3 regions of the Burkholderia vietnamiensis LMG 10929 genome follow, and region 2 is predicted to be linked to each of the others. Evidence: riboswitches for the same ligand, from Rfam matches in the RefSeq annotation. Region 2 holds a riboswitch; each other region holds the start of a gene.
The links. Region 2 has a riboswitch for cobalamin ahead of cobG (precorrin-3B synthase). Riboswitches for the same ligand answer to the same signal wherever they lie in the genome.

Region 1 (9,984 bases), on a different replicon from region 2:
GACTGCCTCACGACCGAGCGCGACTGAAAAAAAACGCCAACCCGTGAACAACGGGTTGGCGTCGTGTGCCGCGGCTATGACGATTACGAGAACTGGTTCATCGTGTTGTCCTTGCCCGCTGCCTTCAGCGCGGCTTCACCGCTGAAGTATTCCTTGTGATCGTCGCCGATGTCCGAACCCGACATGTTCTGGTGCTTCACGCACGCGATGCCCTGGCGGATTTCCTTGCGCTGCACGCCGGCCACGTAGCCGAGCATGCCTTGTTCGCCGAAGTATTCCTTCGCGAGGTTGTCGGTCGACAATGCGGCCGTGTGGTACGTCGGCAGCGTGATCAGGTGATGGAAGATGCCGGCTTCACGCGACGCATCGGCCTGGAACGTGCGGATCTTGTCGTCCGCGAGCTTCGCCAGTTCGGTGTCGTCGTATTCGACACTCATCAGTTGCGCACGGTCGTATGCCGACACGTCCTTGCCTTCGGCCTTCAGCGCGTCGTACACCTGCTGACGGAAGTTCAGCGTCCAGTTGAACGACGGGCTGTTGTTGTACACCAGCTTCGCGTTCGGGATCACCTTGCGGATTTCGTTGACCATGCCGGCGATCTGCGCGATGTGCGGCTTTTCGGTCTCGATCCACAGCAGGTCGGCGCCGTTCTGCAGCGACGTGATGCAATCCAGCACGCAACGTGCTTCACCCGTGCCGGCGCGGAACTGGAACAGGTTGCTCGGCAGGCGCTTCGGACGCAGCAGCTTGCCGTCGCGCTTGATCACGACGTCGCCGTTGCCGAGCTGGTCGCCCGACAGTTCTTCGCAGTCGAGGAACGAGTTGTACTGGTCGCCCAGGTCGCCCGGCGCGTTCGTCACGGCGATCTGCTTGGTCAGGCCGGCGCCGAGCGAGTCGGTGCGCGCGACGATGATGCCGTCATCCACGCCCAGCTCCAGGAATGCGTAGCGGATCGCGCGGATCTTCGCGAGGAAGTCCTCGTGCGGCACCGTGACCTTGCCGTCCTGGTGGCCGCACTGCTTCTCGTCCGACACCTGGTTCTCGATCTGGATGCAGCATGCGCCCGCTTCGATGAACTGCTTGGCCAGCAGATAGGTCGCTTCAGCGTTGCCGAAACCGGCGTCGATGTCGGCGATGATCGGCACGACGTGCGTCACGTGGTTGTCGATCTTTTGCTGGATCGCGGCCTTCGCAGCGGCGTCCTTCGCGGCATCCAGCTCGCGGAACAGGCCGCCGAGCTCACGGGCGTCGGCCTGGCGCAGGAACGTGTACAGCTCGCGGATCAGCGCGCTGACCGACGTCTTTTCGTGCATCGACTGGTCCGGCAGCGGGCCGAACTCCGAGCGCAGCGCAGCGACCATCCAGCCCGACAGGTACAGGTAGCGGCGTTCGGTGCTGTTGAAGTGCTTCTTGATGGAAATCATCTTCTGCTGGCCGATGAAGCCGTGCCAGCAACCGAGCGACTGCGTGTACTTGGACGGATCCGCGTCGTACGCAGCCATGTCGGCGCGCATGATCTTCGCGGTGTACTTGGCGATGTCGAGGCCCGTCTTGAACTTGTTCTGGGCGCGCATGCGAGCGGCATACTCGGGATTGATGGCATTCCACGCGCTGCCGTGGTTTTCCTTCAAGCCAGCCACTGCCTTGATGTCGTCTTGATATTGGGACATGTCAATCTCCTGGGAACGAAGCGCATTTGAGTAAAGGGTTCCGCGTGTCCGCCGCGTCTGACGAAGCGAACTGCATGGACTTAATAGTACCGCTGCACGGCGCGCTTTCGGCCAACTCTTATATAAGACATAAGATATAAATTTCTGTAAATTTTCAATGAGATAGGTCCGAGTTTTTGCGATGCAAAACACTTTTTCAAGGCACGGAAAGACAGGCGGCACGAAAGCGCCCACGCCATTTCGCAACATGAAATGGCCTTTCGGTACACGGTGCGCGCGCCTTGCCTGCCGTGCGCCCAACGCCCTTTTCTGTCTGCGGCGCGACAAAACGTCTATACTTGGATGATTCATCTATTTCGACCGCGCTACGCGCGCACTCTTACGGCCTGCCACGACATGACCGAATACCCCGTCTTCAACGGGCTGTGCGAGCTGCTGACCAGCAACGGTGCGCGGTTCCGCGTGCTCGAGCACCCCGCAGAGGGCAAATCCGACGTGATCGCCGCGATTCGCGGCACGCGTCCCGAACAGGGCGCGAAGGCGATGCTCTGCACGTTCAAGGATGGCGGCGATGCGACCGCGCTAGCAGTGATCCCCGGTCATCTGAAGATCGACTTCCGCAAGGTCGCCGACGCGCTCGGCCGTCGCAAGGCGACGCTGGCGCCGCCGGAGCGCGCGGCCGCCGTCACCGGCTGCGTGATGGGCGCCGTGCCGCCGTTCGTGTTCGACGCGAGCGTGACGCTCGTCGTCGATCCGGCGCTGGTCGAACGCAACGACGCGATCGCGTTCAACGCCGGACGCCTCGACCGCTCGATCGTGCTCGACGCGTCCGATTACGTGCGGATCGCCCGACCGCTGCTCGCCGACATCACGCGTCCCGAGACCACCGACGCACCTGCGCTCGAAGCCGCGCGATGAACCGTTCCCGCCCGACGCCGCAGCTGGAACAGGCATCGCTGATCGAACAGGTGCTGCGCATCGCCGAAGGGCTCGGCGCAATGTTCGCGCCGTTCACCGAGGTCGTCGTGCACGACCTGCGCACGCCCGAGCACGCGATCCTCGCGATCCACAACAACCTGTCGGGCCGCGCGGTCGGCGATCCCGCGACCGAACTCGGCCTCGCGCGCATCGCGGACGACGACTTCCCGCAGGTGCTCGCGAACTACGCGAACCGCTTCGCCGACGGCCGCACCGCGAAAAGCACGTCGATCGGCATCAAGGATTCGAGCGGCCATTACGTGGCCGCGCTGTGCCTGAACGCGGACGTCACGCTGTTCCGCGGCTTCCAGGGGATGCTGAACCAGTTCTGCAGCGTCGAAGGCGCGCCGGTCGCCGACACGCTCGATCCGGCCGGCGCCGACGCGATCCGGCAGCGCATCGATGCGTTCGCGACGCGTCTCGCGTCCACGCCGCGCGAACTGAAGACCGACCAGCGGCGCGAGCTGATGCAGATGCTGAAGGCAGACGGCTTTCTCGAGGTGCGCCGCGCGATGGAAATCGTCGCGCAGCACCTCGGCGTATCGCGCGCCACCGTATACAACGATGCAAAATGACGGGCACGCCCGCCCCGATGATCGCCCTATCGACGAGAGCCACCGATGACCAACCCGACCCTTCCCACCTACGACGACGTCGCGGCCGCCGCCGCGCGCCTGCAGGGCCACGCGCACCGCACGCCCGTGATGACGTCGAGCACGCTCGACGACGCGCTCGGCGCGCAGGTGTTCTTCAAGTGCGAGAACCTGCAGCGCATGGGTGCGTTCAAGTTCCGCGGCGCATTCAACGCGCTGTCGCGCTTCGACGCCACGCAGCGCCGCAACGGCGTGGTCACCTTCTCGTCGGGTAACCACGCGCAGGCGATCGCGCTGTCGGCGCGCATGCTCGGCATCCCGGCGACGATCGTGATGCCGCAGGACGCGCCGGCCGCGAAGATGGCCGCCACGCGCGGCTACGGCGGCAACGTCGTGACCTACGACCGCTATACGGAAGACCGCGAGCAGATCGGCCGCGAGCTGGCGGAGAAGCACGGGCTCACGCTGATCCCGCCGTACGACCATGCGGACGTGATCGCCGGCCAGGGCACGGCGGCGAAGGAGCTGTTCGACGAAGTCGGGCCGCTGGACGCAGTGTTCGCGCCGCTCGGCGGCGGCGGCCTGCTGTCCGGCACCGCGCTCGCGACGCGCGCGCTGTCGCCCCAAGCGAAGCTGTACGGCGTCGAGCCCGAAGCCGGCAACGACGGCCAGCAATCGTTCCGCAGCGGCGCGATCGTGCACATCGACACGCCGCGCACGATCGCCGACGGCGCGCAGACGCAGCATCTGGGCAACCTGACGTTCCAGATCCTGCGGCGCGACGTCGACGACATCCTGACAGCGACCGACGCCGAACTGGTCGACAGCATGCGGTTCTTCGCAACCCGGATGAAGCTCATCGTCGAGCCGACCGGCTGCCTGTCGCTCGCGGCCGCACGCAAGATGAAGGACGAACTCGCGGGCAAGCGCGTCGGCATCGTGATCAGCGGCGGCAACGTCGACCTCGCGAACTTCGCCGCACTGGTTTCCAGTCCCGCCGCATGAAATCGCCGGGGGCGCGCGCTCCCGGCGCAACACCCCACCGCCTCGTTCGAACGACGAGGACGCGCGCGTTCCAGCCTCATATCGCCCCGCCACGGCCAGCCGCTTTCATCAGATCTGAAATGCGCTCCGTCGCGCCCGCGACACGCCATCCGCGAGCATTCGACGCGCGGTGACGTTTTTTCGCACCCCTGCGCGATTCGACGATTGACGTGCCGGCGTGCTCGCCCTTACGCTTGCGCACCGATGGTTCCCGGAGACGGGATCAAAAGGGAACGCAGCAGAGGCCGAGCCTCCAATCTGCGGCTGCCCCCGCAACTGTAAGCGGTGAATCCGCGCCACCACGCGCCACTGGGAAACCGGGAAGGCCGGCGCGGATGACGACCCGCAAGCCAGGAGACCTGCCATCGACCCGAGGTCCAGCAGCCGCACCGGGCGGGGTGTCCCGATGCGCCGGCACCGCCGTTGGCGGTCGCCCCGTTGCATGGACGGCCCCGACCTCTGAACGCTTCGCATGTTCATTCTTACCGCCCTCGCTTCCGCGCCGGAAGCATCGCGCCGCTGCACCGCCTGCGTGCGCGGCGCTGGCTCGCGCGCACGCCGCATCTGCAACACGACCACGCTCGCCGCATCATGAATCTTCGCCACCTTCTCGCCACGTCCGCCGCATCGGCGCTGCTCTGCCCGCTCGCGCATGCGGCCGGCGACACGGCGCCTGCCGAAGCGTCGCCGCCCGCGGCCGGCACGGAGCTGCCGACCATCGCCGTGACCGACACGCGGCGCCTGCCCGAGTCGTTCGACCAGCGCTATGCGACGACGCAGGTGCTCACGCGCGCCGACCTCGAGCGGCTGTCGCCCGGCGAGCCGAGCATCACGCAGGCGCTCGCGACGCTGCCCGGTGTGACGGTGTCGTCCAACGGCGGCCCCGGCTCGTCCGCGTCGGTCAGCATCCGCGGCTCGTCAGCGAGCCAGGTGGCGGTGTTCATCGACGGCATCCCGATCGGCTCGCCGACCACCGGCATCGCGCCATGGGCGGACCTGCCGACCGAAGCGTTCGAGCGCGTCGAGGTGATCTCCGGGCCGGCCGCCGCGTCGTTCGGCGCGAACGCGATGGGCGGCGTCGTGCAATTGTTTACGCGCCGCGCCGCGGGTCAGCCGAACCAGACGAGCGTGTCGTTCGGCGGCGGCTCGAACAAGACCTTCGATACGCAGCTGCGCACGTCCGGCACCGTGCCGTCCACCGGCCCGCTCGCCGCGCTCGGCGGGCTCACCTACTCGCTCGGCCTGCACGACTACAACACCGCCGGCATCGACGCCACGCAGCCCGTGCTGCCGTACCACGAGGCCGGACGCAATCCGTATCACGCGCAGGATCTCGATGCGCGTCTCGGCTATGCACGCGGCAACTGGTCGGTCTCGACGTTCGCGCTGTATCACCGCTCCGACCTGTCCTACGACAACGCAGGCTTCGCGAATCGCCAACTCGACCATCAGCTGACGACCGGCGTCGCGTTCCATCTCGACATCACGCGCGACACGCAGTTCGCGCAGTCGTTCGGTTATGCGAGCGACCGGCAGTTCCTGTATGCGAACGATCCGACCATCCCGACCGACCAGATCGATTCGCAGCGCATCAGCGTGTCGACGTCGCTCACGCATCAGGAGCACGGCTTCCGGCTGTTCGGGCTGCCGCTGTCGGGCGAGACGAAGCTGGCCTACGACTTCACGCGCGAGCAGGCGTTCCTGCCTGCCGACCTGCCGGACGGCATACCGACGCGCAACGACTCGGCGTTTTCGCTGCATCAGTCGGCGACGCTCGGCAGCGTGACGATGTTCGTCGCGGGCCGGCACGAGATCATCATGGGCAAGGCGGTGAACACGGGTAACGTCGCGCTGTCGTGGGCGATCACGCCGGTGTATGCGGCGCGCGTCTCGTACGGCAATGCGTTCCGCCTGCCGTCGTTCAACGACCTGTACTACCCCGGTTACGGCAATCCGAACCTGAACCCCGAACGCAGCGATTCGGTCGAGGCGGCGCTCGATGCGAATACGGCATACGGCACGTTCAGCGCTGCGATTTACGACACGCGCGTCAACAACCTGATCGCGTACAACCCGGCGACGTTCTCGCCGATGAACATCGGCCGCGCGCATATCCGCGGCATCGACCTGTCGTACAAGGGGACGATCGGCCGGTCGACGCCGGTCAGCATCGCGGTGGGCATCCTGAATCCGCAGGACGTGACCAACGAAAGCTGGCTGAGCCGCCGGCCGCGCCAGACCTTCAGCGCGAGCGTCGACCACACGTGGGACGAATTGCGCCTGCATGCGTTGAGTACCGGCGCCACGCTTAGCTACGGCGGCACGACGTTCGACGACCCGGCCAACACGACCTATCTGCCGTCGTACCTGAGCGTGAACCTGCGCGCGTCGTACAAGGTCAACGCGCATCTGACGGTGTCGGCCACGTTGTCGAACCTGTTCGACCGCCAGTACATGACCGCCTACGGCTACAACACGTTGGGCCGCACTGCGTTCGGCAAGATCAGCTATACGTTCTGATCGCGCCGGGTACGGTGCTGGCCCGCGCGGGCGGTGCTGCATCGCGTCCTCGTGCGCAGGCGGTGGCTCGGTCGCGCGGCGATGCGCGTCACGCCCCGGCGACGCCCCGCACGCCGGCGATCAGCTGGATCGCGCCGAATCCCGCGATCACGAGCGCGGACACGCGCGCGAGTGCGTACATGAGCGCCGGCGGCATCCTGGTGCGCAGCGCGGCGCTCGTGCCGCTCAGGCACAGCCACCACGCCGCCGAACCGACGAACACGCCGCCCACCATCATCGCGACCGTCGCGCGCATTCCGCTGTCGTGCGCGCCGGCCAGCGGGCCGAGCGCCGCGAAGATTCCGACGAACGACAGGATCGTCATCGGGTTGGACAGCGTCAGGCCGAAGGTCGTGACGAAATAGCGCAGCACGGTCGTGCGCGGCAGTTCGGCGCGCGCGGCCGGCGCAGGCGCTCCCTGCCGCGCGATGGTCCAGGCCAGCCACATGAGAAACGCGCCGCCGCCGATCTTCAGCACGACGGTCAGCATCGGAAACACGGTGACGACGCCGGCCACACCGAGCGCGCCGAGCAGTCCGTAGAGCGCGTCGGCGCATGCGGCGCCCAGGCCCGTCGCGAACCCCGCTTGAAAGCCCCGGCTCAGGCTGCGCTGGATGCACAGCATGCCGATCGGGCCGACCGGCAGCGCGATCGACAACCCGATCACGACGGACTTGATGAACAGCATGACCGGCTCCTGGCGATGTGTGGTGACTGGAGAAACCATCGTAGGGAAAATCCGATCGCCGCTGAAGCCGGTTTTTAAGGAAAAATGGCGCTTTCACCTTAAAAACTCCGACGCGATGGACGAACTCGACTGGAAGCTGATCGCGCTGCTGCAGGCCAACGGCCGCATCAGCTATACGGAACTCGCGCGGCAGGTTCACCTGTCCGTGCCGGCGGTGACGGAGCGCGTGAAGCGTCTCGAGTCGACCGGTGTGATCGGCGGCTACACGGCGCGCATCGATCCGGCCGCCGCCGGCTATCCGGTCAGCGCGCTGATCGGCATCACCGTGCCGCAGCCGGCGAAGGCGAAATTCCTGAAGCTGCTGGAGACGATCCCCGAGGTGGTCGAGTGCCATCACGTGACCGGCGCCGACTCGTACGTGATGCGCTTCGTCGCGGTCAGCATGGCGCATCTCGAACAGTTGATCGAGCGCGTCAATCTGTATGGGGAAACGCGCACGTCGATCGTGATGTCGACGCCGTTGCCGGCGCGCGGGCTCGCGCGGCCGGCCGTCGCGAGCGATTTTCCGGCGAGGCGGTGAAGCGGTTTCGGCAGGCGTGGGGGAACGTGGGGGCAAGTCGCGCGATGTGAGGTGCGAGATGCGGAAGGCATTGCGCCCACAGCGCCCGCCGCGCGCATCACACCAGCAGCGTCGCGATCGCCCACCCGATCAACACCGCCCCGAGCGCGCGGCCGGCGCGCTCGCCGCCGGGCAGCACCTTTTCGACGAGCACGACGAGCGACAGCGTGACGATCCACACGACGTTCATCACGCCGCCGACGAACAGCAGCGCCATCAACATCCAGCAACAGCCGACGCAATACGCGCCGTGACGCAGGCCGAGCACGAACACGCCCCACATCCCCGGCCGCCAGTGCGTCGCAAGAAAGCGTACGGGCGAGCGGCATTGCCGCAAGCACGCACGCTTGAGCGGCGAGAACTGATACGCGCCGGCCAGCGCCAGCACGATCGCCGAGAGCGCGGCGCTCTTCGACCACAGCATCAGGCCGGAGATCAACCCGGCCGGCTGCAACAGCATCTGCAGCGTCGCCGCTGCGACCGAGAACGCGAACCACGCGGCGAGATAGCCGGCCAACAGGCACGCGGACGACCACGCCGAGCCGTCCCGCCGCCCGCCGCTTTGCCGCAGCACGCGCCGGTACAGCAGCACGAGCGGCACGGCGCCGGGCGTCATCATCGCGATCATCATCACCCACCACATCAGGATCACGGTCGCCGCCGACGGATCCATGCGGCCGATGCCGCCGGCCAGTCGATGCGGAAACAATGCGACCGCCGTCATGTCGAGCGCCGACATGCCGGTCCCCGCGCCGGTCCACAGATAGCCCCAGCAGGCGGCGACGAGCGCGGCCATGCCGAGCAGCGTGACCACGCGCTCGCGCCCGAACAGCTCGTCGACCGGGATCATGCGCTGGCGCGATGCCGGACCACCCCGTGGTTGTTCAGATGCAGCCGCGCGAACTGCGCATAGCTGCGCTCGAGGTCCAGCGCGATGTGCCCGTGCGAGCGGCCGGTGCCCGAGCCGATTTCGGCCAGTTCGTATTCGAAGCCGTGCGGCAGATCGATCCGTGCGCGGTGCTCGGCGCCCGTCACCGGATTGCGGATCGGTTCGCCGACCACGTCGAACACGCCTTCGACACTGATGCGCCCACGGCGCGCATCGACGTCGACGTCGAAATCGATCTTCGCGAAGATCGGCTCGAACGCCTGCTCGAGCGTTGCCGCGAACACCGCGAACATCGTCGCGAACGGATCGGTATCCTGACCGGTCATGATCTTCAGCACGGCGTCGCACTGTGCGGGGCTCGCACGCGCGTCGACGATCGGCTGGCAGCGGCCGCGCCCTTCGTGAATCGGCCCCGGCCACTGAAATACGACCGCGATGCGCACGCCGTCGAGCACCACGTCGCCGTAGTAGCCGCTGTCGATCGCAATCGCACCCATCGCTTCGCAGCGGCCATGGGTCGGCAGCGAATTGAACTGGCAGGGACAACCGTATGAACAATTGCAGTTCATCAGCTCGGTTCCCCGAATCTCCCACGGCGTCATGGCTCACCTCGCGCGGTCGACGGTACGTGATGCTTCGAATCTAGTGCACCGGATAGGCGAAAGCAAAGGACGCGCGAGCCGCACCGCAGCACCGGCCCGACGACGGACGCGCAGCGCGACACATACGTGCCCGGATGCGCCTCGGATACCTGCGCACCATGTCCGACGAATGCCGACGCCCGGCTGCAACGTCGCGAATGCTGGCACCGCGCGGCGTTCCCGGTTCATACTGTCACGCTGTCGACGATCGTCCGACCGTCGCCGTCCAGGATGCCGTCATGCGCGTGCAAAGTGCGTTGCTGTTTCTCATCGGCACCCTGCTCGCCGCGGGCGGCTACGGAG
Region 2 (9,984 bases):
CGAGCTTGCTGAGCTTGCCGAAACCGCCGCACATCGACACGCGCGCGAGCGGCGCCCGGCGCAGATGCTTGAGCACCGCGCCCGCGAAATCGCCCATCTCGATCAGCGCGATGTCGGGCAGCCCGTAGTGCGCGCGCATCGCGTCCTCGCTCGCGTTTCCGGTGCACGCGGCGATGTGCGCGATGCCGTTCGCGCGCGCGACGTCGATGCCCTGATGGATCGACGCGATGTACGCCGCACAGGAGAACGGCCGCACGATGCCGGTCGTGCCGAGGATCGACAGGCCGCCGACGATGCCGAGCCGCGGGTTCATCGTCTTCAGTGCGAGCGCCTCGCCGCCCTCGACGCCGATCGTCACGTCGAATCCGCCCGTATAGCCGTGCTCGGCCGCGAGCGCGTCGAGGTGCGTCGTCATCATCTGGCGCGGCACCGGGTTGATCGCCGGCTCGCCGATCGGCAGCGCGAGCCCCGCGCGCGTCACCGTGCCGACGCCCGGCCCCGCATGGAAGCGCACGCCCGGCGCGGCCGACAGCGCGACGCGCGCAAACACCAGCGCGCCGTGCGTGACGTCGGGATCGTCGCCGGCGTCCTTGATCGTGCCGGCTTCGGCGCCGGCCGCCGTGGTCCGGCAGAATTCGAGCCGCATCATCACGCGCTGGCCCTTCGGCAACACGATCTCGACCGCATCGTCGGCACGGCCGCCGAGCAGCAGGCGCGCGGCCGCGAGCGACGTCGCGGTGGCGCAGCTGCCGGTCGTGTAGCCGAACCGCAGCGGCGCCGGCTGTTCGGGCGTTTCGTCGCGCATCATGCAGCGCCCGCGTCGGGCTTGCGCACGTCGTACAGCGTGACCGGCAGCGGCTGCCGCCACGTGTCGAAGCGGCCGAGCGGCTCGGCATGCGCGAGCGACACGCGCATGAGCGAGCCGCCGTGTGCGTCGCGCCACGCGGCGAGCGCGAGCTCGCCCTGCAGCGTCACCGCGTTCGCGACGAGCCGCCCGCCCGGCTTCAGCGCGGCCCAGCACGCGTCGAGCACGCCGGCCCCAGTCGCGCCGCCGCCGATGAAGATCGCGTCGGGCGGCGCCAGCCCCATGAGCGCAGCGGGCGCGCGCCCGGCGACGAGTTGCAGGCCCGGCACGCCGAGCGCGTCGCGGTTGTGTTCGATGTAACGCTGCCGTTCCGCGTGCGACTCGATCGCGATGGCGTGACACGACGGATGCGCCCGCATCCATTCGATGCCGATCGAGCCGCTGCCCGCGCCCACGTCCCACAGCAGCTCGCCCGGCGCGGGCGCGAGACGCCCGAGCGTCAGCGCGCGCATGTCGCGCTTGGTGAGCTGGCCGTCGTGCCGGTATGCGTCGTCGGGCAGGCCCGGCGTGAGCGCGCGGCGCGGCGCATCGGCGCCGGCCACGCAGTCGAGCGCGACGAGATTGAGCGCCGCGGTTTCGTCGATCCGCCAGTCGTGCGCGAGGCCGTCGATGCGCCGCTCCAGCGGGCCGCCGAGGTGCTCGAACACGCTGATGCGGGTCGGCCCGAAGCCGCGCGCCGTCAGTTCGGCGGCGACCGTGGCCGGTGTGCGGCCGTCCGCGCTCAACACGAACAGGCGCCGGCCCGGCAGCAGGTGGCGCGCGAGTGTCGCGAGCGGCCGGCCGACGAGCGACACGGCGCCGACGTCCTGCAACGCCCAGCCGAGGCGCGCGGCCGCAAGCGACAGCGACGACGGCGCGGGCATGACGCGCCATTCGTCGGCGCCCAGCTCACGCGCGAGCGTCGCGCCGACGCCGAACAGCATCGGGTCGCCGCTCGCGAGCACGCAGACGGGCGCGCCGCGCGTCGCGAGCAGGCCCGACAGATCGAACGGCGACGGCCACGCTTCGCGGGCGGCCGTCAGCCGCGCCGGCAGCATGTCGAGGTGCCGCCGCGCGCCGATGATCCGCGTCGCGTCGAGCAGCGCGCGCCGCGCGCTGCGCCCGAGCCCCGCGTAGCCGTCGTCGCCGATGCCCACTACCGTCAGCCACGCCGTCATCCATCCTTCCCCATCGTCCGGTTCCATCGAGTCGCCGCGCGCGGCGCACACGCGCGCGCTGGTGCGGCGATCCGCATTGCGAAAGACGGCATGGTAGCGTGTTCCACCGCGCGTTTCCATCCGCCGGCCGCGGCGCCGCGCAGCGTTTTCGCGTCGGCTCACACCGCCGTTCGGCGGTCGCGAAGCGGCGGTGAAATCGGGTATCCTACGGCCGTTCGTTCGCCGGTGCCCTTCGGGGCCGAAGAGGGAACACAGGGCGCGCCGCGCCGCTGTGGCTGCCCCCGCAACTGTAGACAGCGAGCCGCGCTCCGCCACATGCCACTGGTTTCACCGGGAAGGCCGGGAGCCGGCGCCGACCTGTCAGCCAGGAGACCTGCCGGCCAGAAAGTGCGTGCGTGCCAGTCGGCGTCGGGCGGGGTGTACCGATGCGTTGGCCGCGGCGCCACACTGCCCGCTATCCCGTTGAGTTCCGCCCCCGATTCGAATCCTGCGTTGCCCGTCGTGCGCCCGTCGGCGTGCCCGGGGCTCATGCGCGTCGTCGCGGCCGCAGACGGCGGCCTGTGCCGGATCAAGCTGCCCGGCGGCCGGCTCGCCGCCGCGCAGGCGCGCGCGATCGCCGACGCCGCGCGCCGGTACGGCTCCGGCCTGATCGACGCGACCAACCGCGCGAACCTGCAACTGCGCGGCATTCGCGACGGCGCGGCCGCGCCGCTCGCCGGCGCCCTGCTCGACGCGGGCCTCGGCCCCAACTCGGCCGCGTACTCCGGTGCGTGCTGCGGCGCGGATGCGGCCGGTGCAAGCGACGCCGACGACGCCCGCGCCGCGCTCGCCGCGAGCGACGACGTGCGCAACCTGCTGCTGAGCCCGCTCGCCGGGCTCGATCGCGCCGCGCTCGTCGACAGCCGCGCGCTCGCGCGCCCGCTGCTCGACATGCTGACGCACGAGCCGCGCCGCGGCGAGCTGTCGCCGAAATTCTCGATCCAGCTGGACGGCGGCGAAGCGGTCGCGGCGCTCGATCATCCGCACGACATCTGGCTCGCCGCATGGCGTCGCGACGACGGCGCGCCGCGCATCGCCGCGGGCCTCGCCGGCTGTCCGCCGGTCGCGCCCGGCGACCGGCCCGCATCGTTCGACGTCGCGCCGCACCAGGCCGTCGAACTGGTGCGCGCGTTGCTGCTCGCGTTCCTCGATCTGGCACCGGCCGGCGTCACGCGCATGCGGGCGCTGCTCGCCGACGGCGGCGAACGCGCGCTCGTCGCGCGCGCGCAGCACTACGCGCCGTTCCCGCTCGCGGCCGATCCGGCGCTCGCCGGCTGGCGGCGCCCGCCGGCCGACGCCGCGCTGCGCTTCGGCGCACGGCCGACGCGCGACGCCGATCGCTGCAGCGTCGGCGCGCAGTTCGTGCTCGGTCGGCTCGATGCCGCGCTGCTGGAGCGGCTCGCCGCGCTGGCCGACGCCGACGGCGACGGCACGCTGTCGATGACGCCGTGGCAAGGCGTCTTCGTGCACGGCGTGCGCGCCGCCCGCGCGCACGCCGTGCTGGCCACGCTCGCGTCGCTGGGCCTCGTCTGCACACCGCTCGACCCGCTCGCGACGCTGGTCGCGTGCACCGGCAGCGCGGGCTGCGCGAAGGCGCGCGCGGATACCAAAGGCGATGCGCTCGCGCTCGCCGCGCGCGTCGGCCGGCCGCTCGACGTGCATCTGAGCGGCTGCGAGCGCCATTGCGCGCTGCCGCATCCCGCGGCCTACACGCTGATCGCGGTGGCGCCCGCACGCTACGACCTTTACCGGCGCGATACGACCGTGGGCCCCGGCGCCCCGCTCGCGCGCCATCTGACGATTGACCAGGCCGCGGCTCGACTGACGGGCGCGCGGCACAGCCAGGACACCACCGATGCTTGACTACATTCGCGACGGGCAGGAGATCTACCGCCAGTCGTTCGCGACGATCCGCGCCGAGGCCGATCTGACGCGGATTCCGCCCGATCTCGAGAAACTCGCGGTGCGCGTGATCCACGCGTGCGGGATGATCGACATCGTGTACGACCTGCGTTTTTCCGCGGGCGCGGGCCACGCGGGCCGCAGCGCGCTCGCGGCCGGCGCGCCGATCCTGTGCGACGCGAAAATGGTCGCCGAAGGCATCACGCGCGCGCGGCTGCCGGCCGGCAATCGCGTGATCTGCACGCTCGGCGAGCCGGAAGTGCCCGCGCTCGCACGCGAGCTCGGCAACACGCGCTCGGCCGCGGCGCTCGAATTGTGGCGCCCGCATCTGGCCGGCAGCGTGGTCGTGATCGGCAACGCGCCGACCGCGCTGTTTCATCTGCTCGACATGCTCGACGCCGGCGCGCCGCGCCCGGCGCTGATCCTCGGCTTTCCGGTCGGCTTCATCGGCGCGGCCGAATCGAAGGCGCTGCTCGACGCCGACAGCCGCGGCGTGCCGTACGTCGCGCTGCTCGGCCGGCGCGGCGGCAGCGCGATGGCCGCGGCCGCCGTCAACGCGCTGGCCACGGAGGCCGAATGACGGCCGCGCGCGGACGGCTGTTCGGCGTCGGCGTCGGCCCCGGCGACCCGGAACTGATGACCATCAAGGCGTTGCGGGTGCTGCAGGCCGCGCCGGTGGTCGCGTATTTCGTCGCGAAGGGCAAGAAAGGCAACGCGTACGGGATCGTCGAAGCCCACCTGCTCGACACGCAGACGCAGCTGCCGCTCGTCTATCCGGTGACGACCGAGGCGTTGCCGCCGCCGCTCTGCTACGAGACCGTGATCGCCGACTTCTACGACACGGCCGCCGCGATCGTCGCGTCGCATCTCGACGCGGGGCGCGACGTCGCGGTGATCTGCGAAGGCGATCCGTTCTTCTACGGGTCGTACATGTACCTGCACGATCGCCTCGCGCCGCGCTACGACACCGAAGTGATTCCCGGCGTGTGCGCGATGCTCGGCGGCACGGCCGTGCTCGGCCAGCCGCTCGTGTATCGCAACCAGAGCCTGTCGGTGCTGTCCGGCGTGCTGCCCGAGCACGAACTGCGCACGCGGCTCGCGCAGGCCGACGCGGCCGTCGTGATGAAGCTCGGCCGCAACTTCGACAAGGTGCGGCGCGTGCTCGACGAACTCGGCCTCGCGAAGCGTGCGCTGTACGTCGAGCGCGCGACGATGGCCACGCAGCGGATCGTGCCGCTCGACGACGTCGATCCGATGGCGTCGCCGTATTTCTCGCTGCTCGTCGTGCCGGGGGAAAAATGGCAAGGATGACGACTCCGCCCGCGATCGTGATCCTCGGCGCGGGCGCGCTCGACACCGCGCGGCGCATCCAGGCGCGTTATCCGGGCGCGCGCGTGCACGGGCTCGCGTCGCGCGTCGACGCCGACGTGCCGTTCGACGAGCTCGGCGCGCAGCTGCGCGAACTCTATGCGCGCGGCGCGCCGATCGTCGCGCTGTGCGCGGCCGGCATCGTGATCCGCTGCATCGCGCCCGCGCTCGCCGACAAGGGCGTCGAGCCGCCGGTGCTCGCGGTCGCGGAAGACGGCTCGGCCGTCGTGCCGTTGCTCGGCGGGCTGACCGGCGTCAACGCGATCGCGCGCGAAATCGCGGACGCGCTCGGCGTCGCGCCGGCGATCACGACGAGCGGCGAGTTGCGCTTCGGCGCGTGCGTGCTCAATCCGCCCGACGGCTACGCGCTCGCCGATCTGCAGCAAGGCAAGCGCTTCGTGTCCGACCTGCTCGCCGGGGCCGCCACGCGCATCGACGGCGCGGCGCCGTGGCTCGACGACGTCGCGCTGCCGCGCGACGCCGCCGCCGCGCATGCGATCCGCGTGACGGCGGATGCGTGGCGCGGCGCACGCGACGAACTGGTGATTCATCCGCGCAGCGTGGTGGTCGGCGTCGATGCGCAGGGCGTGCGGGCCGACGCTGCGGTGTCGTGCGGCGAGCAAGCCGATCCGTTGCTCGCGCAGCGCATCGGCGCGTTGCTCGATGCGCACGGCCTCGCGCGGCAGGCGCTGGCGGCACTCGTCGCGCCCGCGACGTTGCTCGGCGATGCGCGGCTCGACGCGGCGGCGCACGCACTCGGCGTGCCGCTGCGTTTCGCCGATGTGGATGCCGGCTCCGATGCCGCCGCGCTGCTCGGCCGCACCTTGCGCGTCGCTCACACGCTGCGCGGCGCGTCCGGCGGCCTCGCGTGCGCCGTGGCGGCGCAGCCGGTCGATCCCGCCACGCTCGGTCGCGCGCGCGGCCGGCTGACGGTCCTCGGGCTCGGGCCGGGCGACGCCACCTGGCTCACGCCGGCCGCGCGCGCGGCGCTCGCGCACGCCACCGACATCCTCGGCTACACGACCTACGTGACGATGGCCGGGCCGTTCCGGGCGGATCAGCGCGTGCACGGCACCGACAATCGCGAGGAAATGCAGCGCGCGCGCCGTGCGTTCGAACTGGCGGCCGAGGGCCGTCGCGTCGCGGTCGTGTCGTCGGGCGACCCCGGCGTGTTCGCGATGGCCGCGGCCGTGCTCGAAGCGCTCGACGAAGCACGCGACCCGCAATGGGCGGCCGTCGAGCTGCGCATCGAACCCGGCGTGTCGGCGTCGCTCGCGACCGCCGCGCAGGCCGGCGCGCCGCTCGGCCACGATTTCTGTGCGATCTCGCTGTCGGACAACCTGAAGCCGTGGGAGGTGATCGAGACGCGCCTGCGGCATGCGGCGCAAGCCGATCTGGTGATGGCGTTCTACAACCCGATCTCGCGTGCGCGGCCGTGGCAGCTCGATCGCGCGCTCGACGCGGTGCGCGCGCATCGCGCCGCCGATACGGTCGTCGTGCTCGGGCGCGACATCGGCCGGCCCGGCGCGACGCTCGTGACGACGACGCTCGGCGCGCTGCGCAGCGATCAGGTGGACATGCGCACGATGGTGATCGTCGGCTCGTCGACGACCCGGCGCTTCGCGATCGGCGACGGACGCGAGTGGGTATATACGCCGCGCTGGTATCGCTGAGCGCGGCGTCGGTTGCGGCGATCGCCGCGCATTGCGAGCCGCCGGCCCGCGCGCTCAGCCCTGCGGAATCGTGTCCGGGCGCACGTACGCGAGCATGTGCGGCACGTAGTCGGCCTTGCCGAGATCGACGCCGTGATGGCGCAGGATCGCGTACGCCGCGACCGCGTGAAAGTAGAACTGCGGCAGCGCCCAGTCGCGCGCGTACTGCTCGCCCGTCATGTCGAACGCGGTGCCGTTCGGCAGTTGCAGCGAGATCGGCCGTGCCGCGCCGCCGTCGAGCGCGTCGGGCGCGAGCTCGCCGAGAAACGCGATCGTGCCGGCGACGATGCCTTGCGCATCGCTCAGCGTGCCGGGTTGCGCGTCCGCCTGCCAGCCGGCTTCGCGCAACGCGAGCAGCGCGTCGGGCAGCGCTTCGCCGCGCAGCCGGTACACCGGCTCCATCGCCTGAAAGCACGAGAAGCGCACCTGCGCGGCGAGCGGATACATGTCGGGCGCGAGCTTCAGCGTCAGCAACGCATCGCCCGCGTCGCCCGCGGCCTGCCGCTGCGCGAGCGCCTTGTCGAGCCACGCGGATTGCGCGCGCAGCATCTGGGTGAAGGTGGGAACGAGCAGTTGGGTCAGTGACATCCAGGTCCTCCTATCGGTCGTTCATGCCGCGACCTCGGCGTCGCGGCGAATCGGTCGCCTGCTGCGGCCGCCGCTTCGGCACGCGCGACGTCACGGCTTGCCGTGGCGCGCGACGAAGCGGTCGAGCTGCGACGCGAAGGCGTTCGCATCGCGCGCGCTGAACGGCGCGGGGCCGCCCGTATCGATGCCCGCGCTGCGCAGCTGTTCCATCATCGCGCGCGTCGACAGGCGCTCGTCGATGTTCTCGCGGCTGAACCAGTTGCCGCGCGGGTCGAGCGGATGCGCGCCCTTGTCGAGCAAGGCGGCGGCGAGCGGAATGTCGGCCGTCACGACCAGATCGCCCGGCTGCGCGAGCTCGACGATGCGCGCGTCGGCCTCGTCGAAACCGGCCGGCACCTGCAGCGCCTTGATATGCGGCGACGGCGGCGTGCGCAGGAACTGGTTCGCGACCAGCGTCACGCAGATCCCGGTGCGGCGCGCGACGCGAAACAGCATGTCCTTGATGACGGCGGGACACGCGTCGGCGTCGACGAAGATTTGCATGGCTGGCGTTCCGGTGAGCTGAAACGGCGATCATAGCGCAGCGCCGCCGCTCGGCACCGCTCGGCAGCACTCACCGCAGGCGCGCTCAGCCGGTCGCCTGTCCATGCAGCGTCGCCGCGGCCAGCCACTGCGCGCCCCACGCGTCGGCGAGCCGTCTGCCCTGCCCGATCGCGACCGCCGCGCGATCGAAGTCGACGAACACGACATGATCGGCGGCAGCCGGTCGCGGCGGCGTTTCGCGCGTGCGCCCGTCGGACAGCACCCACAGCCAGCGTTGCTTGCCGGGGGCGCGGCGCGCGTCGCGGGCCAGCAGTTGCGACGCGGCCGCGATGCCGTCCGCGAGCGGCGTGCCGCCGCCGCCGTGCACTGGGTCGAGCCAGCGCGCATTCCACCACCGCGGCACGGCCGGCCCGAAGCGCCGCGCGACGCCGTTGCCGCCGAAGCAGATCAGCGCGGTTTCCATGCGGCGGCGCGCCGCGTCGTCGAAGTACGCGACGATCAGCCCTTTCGCGAGCGCGAGGCGCTCGTGCGACAGCATCGACGCCGAGCAGTCGAGCACGAAGCAATGCAGCGCAAGCGGTGTGCCCGCCCGTTTGCGGAACCGCAGATGCGCGGCATGCAGCGGCTCGCCGCGCTTCGCGGCGAGCGTCGCCGGCCACGCGAGCGCCGTGCCGGCAAGTGCCGCGCCGGGCACGCGCGCGGCGGCGCCCGGCTGCCATCGAGGACCGCGAACGACGTTCGCGGCGGCGGCGTCTCGATGGCTCAGCGCTTTTTTAGCGGCAGCGGCACCACGCCCTTCACGTCGTGCAATCCGGCCGGCTCGGGCGGCAGATAGCCCCAGTCGCCATCGGGCGACGGCGCAGCGCCGCCCGCCGCGTGCGCGCCCGCGCGCTCGTCGCGCCGCGAATGCGGGTCCGGCGGCGCACGGCCGTCGCGTGCGCCGTCGTCGCGCGACGGCGATGCATCCGGCGCGCGCGGCGCATCCGCATGACGCCGGTGGCGCAGCACCGCGTCGGCCACGCGTTCGACGTGCGACACCGTCACCGCGGCGGCCTGTTCGAGCGCCGCGAGTGCGCGCGCGGCGCGCAGCATCACGAGGTCCGCGCGCAGCCCGTCGACGGCCGCGTCGATGCACAGCGCGCTCACGCGCGCGTGCACCGCGTCGTCGAAATCCAGCGCGGCGAGCCGTTGCCGCGCCGCGCGAATGCGCTCGCCGAGCGCGCGCTGCGCATCCGCGTGGTGCGCCCGGAACGCGTCGGGGTCGCCGTCGAACGCGAGCCGCGCCTTCACGATCTGCGCGCGCTGCGCGGCGTCGAAACAGTTCTCGAGCTCGACCATCAGCCCGAAGCGATCGAGCAGCTGCGGGCGCAGCTCGCCTTCCTCGGGATTCATCGTGCCGACCAGCACGAAGCGCGCGTCGTGCGCGTGCGACACGCCATCGCGCTCGACCACGTTCACGCCGCTCGCGGCGACGTCGAGCAGCGTATCGACGAGCCCGTCGGCCAGCAGGTTGACCTCGTCGACGTACAGCACGCCGCGATGCGCGCGCGCGAGCAGGCCGGGCCGAAAGCGCACGCCGTTCTCGGCGAGCGCGTGCGCGAGATCGAGCGTGCCGGTCACCTGCTCGTCGCTGGCCGACAGCGGCAGCGTGACGAATTCGCCTTCCGGCAGCAATTCCGCGAGCGCGCGTGCGGCGGTCGACTTCGCGGTGCCGCGCGGCCCGCTGACGAGCACGCCGCCGAGCGCCGGGTCGATCGCCGCGAGCAGCAGCGCCTGCTGCAGCGGCTCTTGCGCGACCAGCGCCGCGAAC
Region 3 (9,984 bases), 850 kb from region 2:
CCGCGAAGTCGCGCGACTCGAGCACGACTTCCGTGCGGCCGCGCCATGCGGAAATCTTGCCGTCGCGATCGGTGCTCGGATAGACGGAGAACGCACCGGTATGCGCGGTGACGCCCGACACGCCCTTCGCCTGCGCGAGCGCGGCGTCGGCGCGCTGGTTCAGCGTAGCCGTCAGGCTACCGGCGTCCTTGGCCTGCTGTTCGTAGAACAGCGTGATGTGGATGATGTCTTGCGGCACGTCGGCGCTCGCCTGCGACGACAGCGACAGCACGCCGGCCGGCTCCGGAAAATGCGGGTTGGCGGTTTGTGCGTGCGCGGCCGGCGACGCGAGCGTCAGCGCGACGGGCACGGCGGCGGCGAGCGCGAGCGACAGCGCGAGAGCGGATTTCTTGGTCATTGTTGGACTCCTTGTGCGAGAGCGCGCATGCGGATCGCGCGTGCGCGACGCGGGCGTACCGCGCGACGAAAAAACGGCCGTCGGCCCGTTCGGGCGACGGCCGTTGCTTAGGCTGCGCAAGCGCGCCGCGAGTTCCTCGACGGCCGCGCGTTCTGACCGGATTTGACCTTCGATGCGCGACTACTTCATCAGCCTTTCGGTGATGAAGCGCCATTCGGCGCGCGTGACCGGCGTGATCGACAGCCGGTTGCCGCGCGCGAGCACGCGCATGTCGGCGAGCTCGTCGTGTTCGCGCAGCGCGGCGAGCGGCACGAGCGCCGACTTCTTCACGAAGCGCACGTCGACGAGCAGCCAGCGCGGCGTTTCGTGCGTCGACTTCGGGTCGTAATACGGGCTCTTCGGATCGAACTGGGTCGGGTCGGGGTAGGGCGCCGATGCAACTTCGGCGAGGCCCGCGATGCCCGGTTCGGGGCAACTCGAGTGATAGAACAGCACGCCGTCGCCGATCTTCATCGTGTCGCGCATGAAGTTGCGCGCCTGATAGTTGCGCACGCCGGTCCATGGCAGCGAGCGCTGCGGTGCGTGTGCGAGATCGTCGATGCTTGCTTCGTCCGGTTCGGACTTCATCAGCCAGTATTGCATGGATCGTGATCGACGCAGAAAGGGCTGTTGCAAAAGGAAACGGCATCGGGACAAGCCCGATGCCGTTGAATAGGCCCCCGCCTTGGCCGCTAGGCCGGCATCCTGAACCTGGGGTTCAGAATTGGTCGCAGTTAGCAGCACATCGGGTACATCAGACAGAGTGACGCGCGCGCCCGTGCTACAAATTTCCGCAACCGTGCACATGGCATTGGTTCAAGGAATATATGACCTTGGCGAACCAGGCAGGGAAGCTGACTAAACTGTGTTTCGTTGCGCCAATTTGAACACCGTTGATCGCCGAGATCAAGGGGAATCGACACAACAATCAAACGTTACTGCGCTTGTTACTGCGTCTCGTGCTGTGCGAGCACAGCGCCGAGCTGTTCGTTCATCTGGTGCATTGTACGACGGATTTCCTCGGCCGGAAATGCTTCACCGTGCCGCACGCTCGTTTGCAGCCGCAGCAATTCGGACGCGAGCGACAGCGCGGCCATCACCGCGATGCGATCGGTGCCGCGCACCGAGCTGTTCGCGCGGATCTTCGACATTTCGGCATCGACGCGCGCGACGGCCTCGAGCAGCGCCGCTTCGGTCTCGGCCGAACAAGCGAGCCGATACGGCTGACCGAGAATCGAGACTTCGATCTGCTTGGTGCTCATGCATGTTCTCCGTGGCTGGCCGCGTCGTCGCTATCGGGGCGCGCCTGCCCGTCCAGCAGGTCGAGCTGGTTGTCGGCTTGCTCCACGCTCTTCGTGCGCGGCAGCTTCTCGAGGATCGCGTTCAGTTTGACCTGGGCGTCGTCGATCTTTGCCGACAGCGTGTCGCGCTCGGCCGCAAGCGCATTGCGTTCTTCGCGCAGCTGCGCGAGTTCCGCACGGACCGTGTCCGCGTCCGCGCGCAATTGCGTGACCTGCTCCTCGAGCGCGAGCCGTTCCGAGTGATAGCGCTTGTTCAGCGAAATCAGACGGCCAATATTTTGAGATAAGGTTTCGAGTTCGTTGAGCATCTGCTGCGTCCTCTAAAGACCCAGCATTTTAGCGCGGAATACCCCGCTTTCCGACATCTGTAACGTTTCCAGTCGTAACACCCCGGCTTCTTGCCGCGAATATGCGCATCCGACGCATGCGCCGCGTGCGTGCCGACGCTTTCTTGACGCTCGCGCGGCCCGCTCCTAAACTGGCGCGGCCTCGGTGCTCGCGCGTGCGTCGCGCGGTTAAACGGGAAGCAGGGCGTGCGCTTCGCCAGGAGCTCGCCAACCTGCGCTGCCCCCGCAACGGTAAGCGGCCGCGTCGTACGACGCAGGCCGGCTCGGGCGCGTTTCGCATGCAGCTTGCGCATGCGGGCGCGGGCCACTGCGCGCGATGCGCGCGGGAAGGCGAGCCGGCACGCCGTCAGCCCGGATACCGGCCGAGACGAGGAGCCCGTCGGGCTTCATGACGCGCGCGCTGCGGGGAAGCAGGGTGCGCAGCGCTTCACGGGAACTGTCTTCGATGCCGACCCCAATCATTCGCACGACGCTGCGCATGCCGCCGCGTGCCGTGTGCCGCCGTCACGTTGCGTGCGGCCAGTGCGGCTGCGCCGGGCTCGGCGAGTTCGGCGAGTGCGGCGGTCTCGCACGCGAGCGCGATGCCGCACGACCGGCAAGCGCGCGAGGCGCGAGCGTGCGCGCGACGCCGTGCGCGCGGACCGGCCGTTCGATGGATCTCGACCGTCACGGGCCGGCGTCGCCGAAGTGCGGCGCAGCAACTCGCCGTACGGGGGCCGGCAACCTGCACATCGGTTCGACACGTCGCAGCGCGACGTCCGTTCGGCGTTCGCCTCGGCGCAACGCAATCTCCGTCATGCGTTCGTCTCACCGCAGCGCCACGCGCGTGCGCCGCTGCTCGACCTTCGTCGGATGCGGCGCATGAATGCCGCGCGTGCCGTCGCGATCTGGACCACGCTCGCCGGCGTGGTGGCGCTGCTGTTCGTCGCGTCGCTGTCGATCGGCAGTGTGCCGATGTCGCCGTGGCAGGCGCTCGCATCGCTCGTGTCGCACGGCGACGACGCGCTGTTCGCCGACATCGTGCGCACGTTGCGCTTGCCGCGCGCGCTCGCGGGTTTCGCGTGCGGCGCGCTGCTCGCGCTGGCCGGCGCGCTGCTGCAGGTGCTGCTGCGCAACCCGCTCGCGGAACCGTACGTGCTCGGCGTGTCCGGCGGCGCGGCCGGCTTCGCGCTCGTCGCGATGATCGCCGGCGCCGCGTGGTGGCTCGTCGATGCGTGCGCGTTCGCGGGCGCGCTCGTGTCGGTCACGCTCGTGCTCGGCCTGGCGCGCCGCGAATTGCGGCGCGGCGACTCGCGCGATGCATCGCCGCGGCTGCTCCTTACCGGCGTCGTGATTGCGGCCGGGTGGGGCGCGCTCGTCACGCTGCTGCTGTCGCTCGCGCCCGACGCGCGGCTGCGCGGCATCATCTTCTGGCTGACCGGCGACCTGAGCGGCGTGAGCGCGCCGTGGTTCGCATGGGGCGCGTTGCTGCTCGCCGCCGCTGCGGCACTGCCGGCCGCGCCGCAGCTGAACGTGATGTTGCGCGGCGACGCGACCGCGCTGGCGCTCGGCGTGCCGGTCGCGCGCGTGCGCGTGCGCATTTACCTGGTCGCGTCACTGGCCGCCGCGGCCGCGGTGACGACGGCCGGCACGATCGGCTTCGTCGGCCTCGTCGTACCGCATGCGCTGCGGCTCGCGTTCGGCAACGACCAGCGCATGCTGCTGCCGGCCGCGATGCTCGCGGGCGGCGGCGGCGTGATGGCGGCCGACCTGCTCGCGCGCACCGCGATCGCGCCCGCGCAATTGCCGGTCGGCGTGATGACCGCATTGATCGGCGTCCCGGTGTTCCTGTGGATGCTGCTGAGGAGGCCGCCGCGATGACGCACGCTGCCGACGCGGATTGCACGGCGCTCGCGCTCACGCTCGAGGCCGGCGAGCGGACGCTGCTCGACGGCTTCACGCAGGCGTTCCGGCCGGGCGAGATCTGGTGCGTCGCCGGGCCGAACGGCGCCGGCAAGACGACGCTGCTCGCGACGCTCGCGGGTTTGCAGCAGCCGGCCGGCGGGCACGTCGAGTACGACGGCCGGCCGCTCGCGGCATGGCAGCCCGAGCAGCTCGCACGCCGCCGCGCGCTGATGCCACAGCAACTGCACGACGCGTTCAGCGCGACGGTGTTCGATACGGTTTTGCTGAACCGTTTCCCCTATCTGGGCGGCTGGGGCTGGGAGCGCGACGGCGACCGCGCCGCGGCGCGCGACGCGCTCGCGACGTTCGGGCTCGCCGCGCTCGCCTCGCGCGACGTGCTGTCGCTGTCGGGCGGCGAGCGCCAGCGCGTCGCGCTGGCTGCGACGCTGTGTCAGGACGCGCCGCTGCTGCTGCTCGACGAACCGCTCGCGCATCTCGACCTGCATCACCAGATCGACGCGCTGACCGCGCTCACCGCGTGGGTCGACGCAGGCCCGCGCACGGTGCTGTTCTCGTGTCACGACCTGAATCTCGCGCGCCGCTTCGCGACTCACGCGCTGTTGCTCGACGGCCGCGGCCATGCGTGGGCGGGCCGCGTGCACGACGTGCTGACGCCTGCGCGCGCGAGCGATGCGTTCGGCTATCCGCTCGTGCTGATTCGCGAGAACGGCCGCGACGCGCTGCTGCCGGCGTGGCCCGAGCGACGATGATCCACCTTCCTTCTTTCGCACGCGGCACCGGCCGCGCCAACGAGGCACTTTCCCGATGACGAACCCGACCGACTTCCCGCCCGCGCTCGCGCCGCTCGACGCTACGCTGCGCGAGCGCCTGCAGCATGTGATCGATCACAAGACCAAGCCGCCCGGCAGTCTCGGCCAGCTCGAGGCGCTCGCGTTGCAGCTCGCGCTGATCCAGCGCACCGAGCGGCCGCAGGTGCAGCGTCCGGTCACGATCGTCTTCGCCGCCGACCACGGGATCGCGGCCGAGGGCGTGAGCCCGTATCCGCAATCGGTCACCGCGCAGATGGTCGCGAACTTCCTGGCCGGCGGCGCCGCGATCAACGCGTTCGCGGGCGTCGCGCAGAGCGTGCTGGAGATCGTCGACGCGGGCGTCGCGTCGCCGCTGCCGGCGTCGGAGCGGCTCGTATCGCTGCCGATCGCGCGCGGCACGCGCAACTTCGCGCTCGAGCCAGCGATGACGCTCGACGAAGCGAACGCGGCGCTCGCCGCCGGCGCCGCGCGGGTCCGCCAGCACGCAGCGCTCGGCACGAACGTGATCGGCTTCGGCGAGATGGGGATCGCGAACACGTCGTCGGCCGCGTGCCTGATGAGCCGCCTGCTCGACGTGCCGATCGATGCGTGCGTCGGGCGCGGCACCGGCCTCGACGACCAGGGGCTCGCCCACAAGCGCGCGGTGCTCGGCCGCGCGCTCGCGCGGCATGCGCATGCGATCGCGCCGCTCGACGTGCTCGCCACGTTCGGCGGCTTCGAAATCGCGATGATGACCGGCGCGTATCTGGCCGCCGCGAGCGAGCGGATGACGATTCTCGTCGACGGGTTCATCGCGACGTCCGCGTTGCTCGTCGCGGAACGCATCGCGCCCGGCGTGCGCGACTACTGCGTGTTCTCGCACGCGTCGCACGAAGCCGGGCATCGGCGCATGCTCGAGCATTTCGGCGCGAAGCCGCTGCTCGCGCTCGACCTGCGGCTCGGCGAGGGCACGGGCGCCGCGCTCGCGCTGCCGCTGGTGCGCGCGGCCGCCGCGTTCCTGACCGAGATGGCGAGCTTCGAATCCGCAGGCGTCGACGATCGTGATGCGTGAGCGGGCACGCGGCATGCGCGCGGAACTGCGCTACTTCTTCGTCGCGCTCGGCTATTTCACGCGCGTGCCGGTGCCGCGCGCGATCGGCTACGCGGCCGGCGATCTCGATCAGGCGGCGCGCTACTTCCCGCTGGTCGGCGCATGCGTCGGCGCATGGGGCGCGCTGGTCTATCTGGCCGCGCTGCGCGTGCTGCCCGCGGCGATCGCGGTCGGGCTGTCGATGGCCGCGACCTTGCTCGCGACCGGCGCGTTCCACGAGGACGGGCTGGCCGACAGCTGCGACGCGTTCGGCGGCGGCTACACGCGCGACGACGTGCTGCGGATCATGCACGATTCGCGGATCGGCACGTTCGGCGCGGCGGCGCTCGTGATCGCGCTCGGCCTGAAATGGCAGGCGCTGGCCGCCATGCCGCCGCTGCGCGCCGCATGGACGATGATCGCCGCGCACGCGGCGAGCCGCGCGGCGGCGGTGAGCCTGCTGATGTCGCTCGACTACGTCCGCCCGGAAGGCAAGGCGAAGCCCGTCGCGCAACGCATGAGCACGCGCGCGGCCTGCGCCGCCGCGGTGTTCGGGCTGCCGTGGCTGTTCTGGCCGGACTGGCGCGCGGGTGTCGCGGCGTTCATCGCGCTGGCGCTCGTGCGCGCGTGGGCCGCGCGCTACTTCGTGAAGCGGATCGGCGGTTATACGGGCGACTGCCTCGGCTTCGCGCAGCAGCTGAACGAACTGGCGATCTATCTCGTGGTGCTCGGATGGACGTCGTCCTGATTCGCCATCCGGCCGTCGGCGTCGAGCGCGGCGTCTGCTACGGGCGCAGCGACGTGCCGCTCGCGGAATCGGCGGACGCCGGTGCGCAGGCGGTGCGTGCGCGTCTCGCGGCGCTGGGCGCGCCGTTGCCGGAGCAGATCTGGACGAGCCCGCTCGCGCGCTGCGCGTCGGTCGCCGAACGGCTCGCACACGCAGTCGACGCGCCGTTGCGGCCGGACCCGCGCTGGCAGGAGATGGACTTCGGCGCGTGGGAGCTGCAGCGTTGGGACGACATCGACCACGCCGCGCTCGATGCGTGGGCGGCCGATCTGCTGCATGCATGCGCGCACGGCGGCGAGAGCGTCGCGCAGTTCGCCGCGCGCGTCGCGCAGGTGGCGGCTGCGGTCGAGCAGGCGGGCGTCGCGCAATGGGCGCTCACGCATGCGGGCGTGATTCGCGCGTTCGCCGCGTACGCGTTGCGCGTGCCGCTCGACACGCTGCTCGCGCGACCGGTGCCGACGGGCGGGGTCGTGTGGCTGCGGATGAGCGAGGCGGCCGGTGCGTGGAAGATCGTCCACTGGGACGCGTAGACGCCGCGTGCCGATCTTGGACCGGCGATCGCTCGCGCGCCGCCCTCAATGCGCGGGCCGCCGTGCGCGCGCCGCGTCGAGATCCGCGCACAGCGCGGCCGCGCCCTGCGCGATCCGTGGCGACGGCCGCGTCAGCAGATCGCCGTCGATCGCGAACAGGTTGTTGCGCGCGACGGCCGTCAGCGCGGGCCAGGCACGCCAGCGCGCGAGGCTCGGCAGCGGCGCGTCCGAGCGCGTCGCGCCGGCGCTCGTCGTCACGATCGCTTCCGGATTCGCGGCGAGCACGGCCTCGTCGGTGACGGTCGGCGCGAGCGGCTCGAGCGCGGCGAACACGTTGCGGCCGCCGCACAGCGCAATGACGTCGTTGAACAGGTGCGCGCCGTTGAGCGTGGTCAGCGGCCGGTCCCATACCTGAAAGAACATCGTGACGGCCGGGCGCGCCGCGTAGCGTGCGCGCAGTGCCGCGATGTCGCGCGAGTACGCGGCCGCGGCCGCATCGGCGGCAGCGTTGGTGCCCAGCAGCGTGCCGAGCCGGTGCAGCGACGTCGCGACGTCGTCGAGATGCTTCGGCTCGCTGAAGAACAGCGGAATGTGCAACGCACGCAGCGCATCGGTCTGCCGCTCGGCGTTGCCGTGCCGCCAGATGACGATCAGGTCGGGTTTGAGCGCGGCGATCCGTTCGAGGTCGAGCGCCTTGTTGTCGCCGACGCGCGGCACCGCGCGCGCGGCGGGCGGATAGTCGCTGTACGTCACGGTGCCGACCAGCTTCGCGCCGCCGCCGGCCGCGTAGATCAGTTCGGTCGCGTGCGGCGCGAGGCTGATCACGCGTTGCGCGGGCGCCGGCAGCGTGACGGTATTGCCGGCGTCGTCGCGGGCCGTGACGTCGGCGCGCGCGATCGGTGCGAACGCAACGATCGCCGCGAGCGCGACTGGGACGCGCCACACGGCGGCGTTCACGCGGACACCCGGTGCAGCATCGGCACGCACTGCGCGAGCGCATGCGCGAGGCGCTGCCATTGCGCGTCGTTGCCCGGCAGGCCGACGCGCACGCTCGGATGCGCGGCAAAGTACCGGGTCCAGATGCCTTGCGCGGCGAGCGCCTCGTGCAAGGCGGCCGCGCGCGGATCGTCGGTCCAGCTGAACAGCGGCGTCGCGCGTACCGCGAAGCCGTGCGCGCGCAGCAGCGCGGCGAGCTGTTCGCCGTCGGCCGTGAGCCGGGCACGCGCGGCGGCCTGCCAGGCGCGATCGGCGAAGGCGGCCGTCACCGCGTGACGGGCCGGGCCGCTGACGGTCCACGCGCCGAGCATGTCGCCGAGCGCGGCGATCCGTTCCGGCTGCGCGAGCACGAAGCCCGCGCGGATCCCGGCGAGCCCGAAGAACTTGCCGACCGAGCGCAGCACCACGAGGCCGGGGCGATCGACGTGCGCGGCGAGCGACGGCGTCGCGCCCGTATCGGCGAACGCCTCGTCGACGATCAGCGTGCCGCCGCGCGCCGACAGCTGCGCATGCCAGCCCAGCAGTCGCTCGACCGGCACCGCGTCGGCGGTCGGATTGTTCGGGTTCCCGACGATCGCGTGCAGCAGCGTCGCGGGCAGGCGGTCGGCTTCGATGTCGAGTGCGACGACGCGATGGCCGTGACGCGCGAACGCGGGCGCATATTCGCCGTACGCGAGCGCCGCGACGGCGGCGTCGCCGGGCGGCAGCAGCGCGGGCAGCGCGCGGATCGCCGCCTGGCTGCCGGCGACCGGCAGCACGTGCGCGGCGTCGGGCGCGTGATAGTAAGCGGCCGCGCGCGCGGCGAGCGCGTCGCCGTCGTCGGGCAGGCGGCGCCATGCGTCGGCGGGCACCGGCGGCACCGGATAGCCGACCGGATTGATGCCGGTCGACAGATCGAGCCACCCGTCGTACGGAATGCGATGGCGACGCGCGGCTTCGTGCAGGTTGCCGCCGTGCGTGATACGTGCGTCAGACATGATGGGTAGCGAGGATGAGCGCGCCGCTCGCGACCAGCAGCGCGAGCCACAGGGCGAGCGTACGCGTGACGAGCGACAGCGCGGCCGCGACGTGGATGGCCGACGCCGGCGCGCCGGTGCCGAGCATCGGGCGCTCCTCGAGCGCGCCGTGATAGACGGCCGGGCCGCCGAGCCGCACGTTCAGGCTGCCGGCGCCGGCAGCCATCACGGGCCCCGCGTTGGGGCTGTCCCAGTGGCGCGCCTGCGTGCGCCAGCAGCGCCATGCGGCGGCCGTGTCGCCGAGCAGCGCATAGCTCGCCGCCGTCAGTCGTGCGGGAATCCAGTTCAGCGCATCGTCGATGCGCGCGGCGGCCCAGCCGAAGGTCAGGAAGCGCGGCGTGCGGTAGCCCCACATCGCGTCGAGCGTGTTCGCGAGCCGGAACAGCAGCGCGCCCGGGCCGCCCGCGACGATGAACCAGAACAGCGCGCCGAAGATCGCGTCGTTGCCGTTCTCCAGCGCCGATTCGACGGCCGCGCGCGACAGCGCGCCTTCGTCGGCGTCGCTCGTGTCGCGCGAGACGATGCGAGCGGTTAGCGCGCGCGCGGCGGCGAGATCGTGCCGCAGCAACGCGGCGGCGATCGGCGCGACGTGCTCGCCGAGGCTCTTCGCGCCGAGCGCGAACCACAGCAGCGCGACGTGCAGCGCGGCCGCGAGCGGCCACGGCAGCACGCTCGCGAGCCACGCGGCGACGGCCACCGGCGGCAGCACGGCCGCGCCCCACGCGGCGACGCCCACGATGCGGCCGCGCCGGCCCGTGTTCAGCGCGGCCTCGATGCGCGCGGCGAGC

Region 1: another riboswitch for cobalamin. It lies ahead of AK36_RS04460 (TonB-dependent receptor domain-containing protein); the one in region 2 lies ahead of cobG (precorrin-3B synthase).
Region 3: another riboswitch for cobalamin. It lies ahead of AK36_RS17160 (FecCD family ABC transporter permease); the one in region 2 lies ahead of cobG (precorrin-3B synthase).

What each region holds. Positions count from the first base shown of each region.
Region 1 covers NZ_CP009630.1:967,597-977,580, reverse strand. The annotation lists gene AK36_RS04480 (isocitrate lyase) at 84-1,670, opposite strand; gene AK36_RS04475 (YbaK/prolyl-tRNA synthetase associated domain-containing protein) at 2,067-2,588, shown strand; gene AK36_RS04470 (helix-turn-helix transcriptional regulator) at 2,585-3,223, shown strand; gene AK36_RS04465 (threo-3-hydroxy-L-aspartate ammonia-lyase) at 3,269-4,246, shown strand; cobalamin riboswitch at 4,474-4,666, shown strand; gene AK36_RS04460 (TonB-dependent receptor domain-containing protein) at 4,877-6,805, shown strand; gene AK36_RS04455 (LysE family translocator) at 6,894-7,532, opposite strand; gene AK36_RS04450 (Lrp/AsnC family transcriptional regulator) at 7,648-8,112, shown strand; gene AK36_RS04445 (DUF2182 domain-containing protein) at 8,210-9,001, opposite strand; gene AK36_RS04440 (DUF1326 domain-containing protein) at 8,998-9,642, opposite strand; gene AK36_RS04435 (MFS transporter) at 9,921-9,984, shown strand, end outside.
Region 2 covers NZ_CP009631.1:2,418,638-2,428,621, forward strand. The annotation lists gene AK36_RS21000 (cobalt-precorrin-5B (C(1))-methyltransferase) at 1-805, opposite strand, end outside; gene AK36_RS21005 (bifunctional cobalt-precorrin-7 (C(5))-methyltransferase/cobalt-precorrin-6B (C(15))-methyltransferase) at 805-2,022, opposite strand; cobalamin riboswitch at 2,229-2,417, shown strand; gene cobG (precorrin-3B synthase) at 2,524-3,924, shown strand; gene AK36_RS21015 (precorrin-8X methylmutase) at 3,917-4,543, shown strand; gene AK36_RS21020 (precorrin-2 C(20)-methyltransferase) at 4,540-5,274, shown strand; gene cobJ (precorrin-3B C(17)-methyltransferase) at 5,271-7,004, shown strand; gene AK36_RS21030 (DUF1993 domain-containing protein) at 7,059-7,631, opposite strand; gene AK36_RS21035 (YaiI/YqxD family protein) at 7,722-8,174, opposite strand; gene AK36_RS21040 (vWA domain-containing protein) at 8,260-8,868, opposite strand; gene AK36_RS21045 (magnesium chelatase ATPase subunit I) at 8,937-9,984, opposite strand, start outside.
Region 3 covers NZ_CP009631.1:1,564,870-1,574,853, forward strand. The annotation lists gene AK36_RS17140 (SIMPL domain-containing protein) at 1-397, opposite strand, end outside; gene AK36_RS17145 (EVE domain-containing protein) at 578-1,039, opposite strand; RNA gene ssrS (6S RNA) at 1,110-1,291, opposite strand; gene AK36_RS17150 (cell division protein ZapA) at 1,384-1,698, opposite strand; gene AK36_RS17155 (hypothetical protein) at 1,695-2,045, opposite strand; cobalamin riboswitch at 2,211-2,465, shown strand; gene AK36_RS17160 (FecCD family ABC transporter permease) at 2,937-3,944, shown strand; gene AK36_RS17165 (ABC transporter ATP-binding protein) at 3,941-4,738, shown strand; gene cobT (nicotinate-nucleotide--dimethylbenzimidazole phosphoribosyltransferase) at 4,794-5,849, shown strand; gene AK36_RS17175 (adenosylcobinamide-GDP ribazoletransferase) at 5,842-6,615, shown strand; gene cobC (alpha-ribazole phosphatase) at 6,600-7,184, shown strand; gene AK36_RS17185 (cobalamin-binding protein) at 7,230-8,141, opposite strand; gene cobD (threonine-phosphate decarboxylase CobD) at 8,138-9,157, opposite strand; gene cbiB (adenosylcobinamide-phosphate synthase CbiB) at 9,150-9,984, opposite strand, start outside.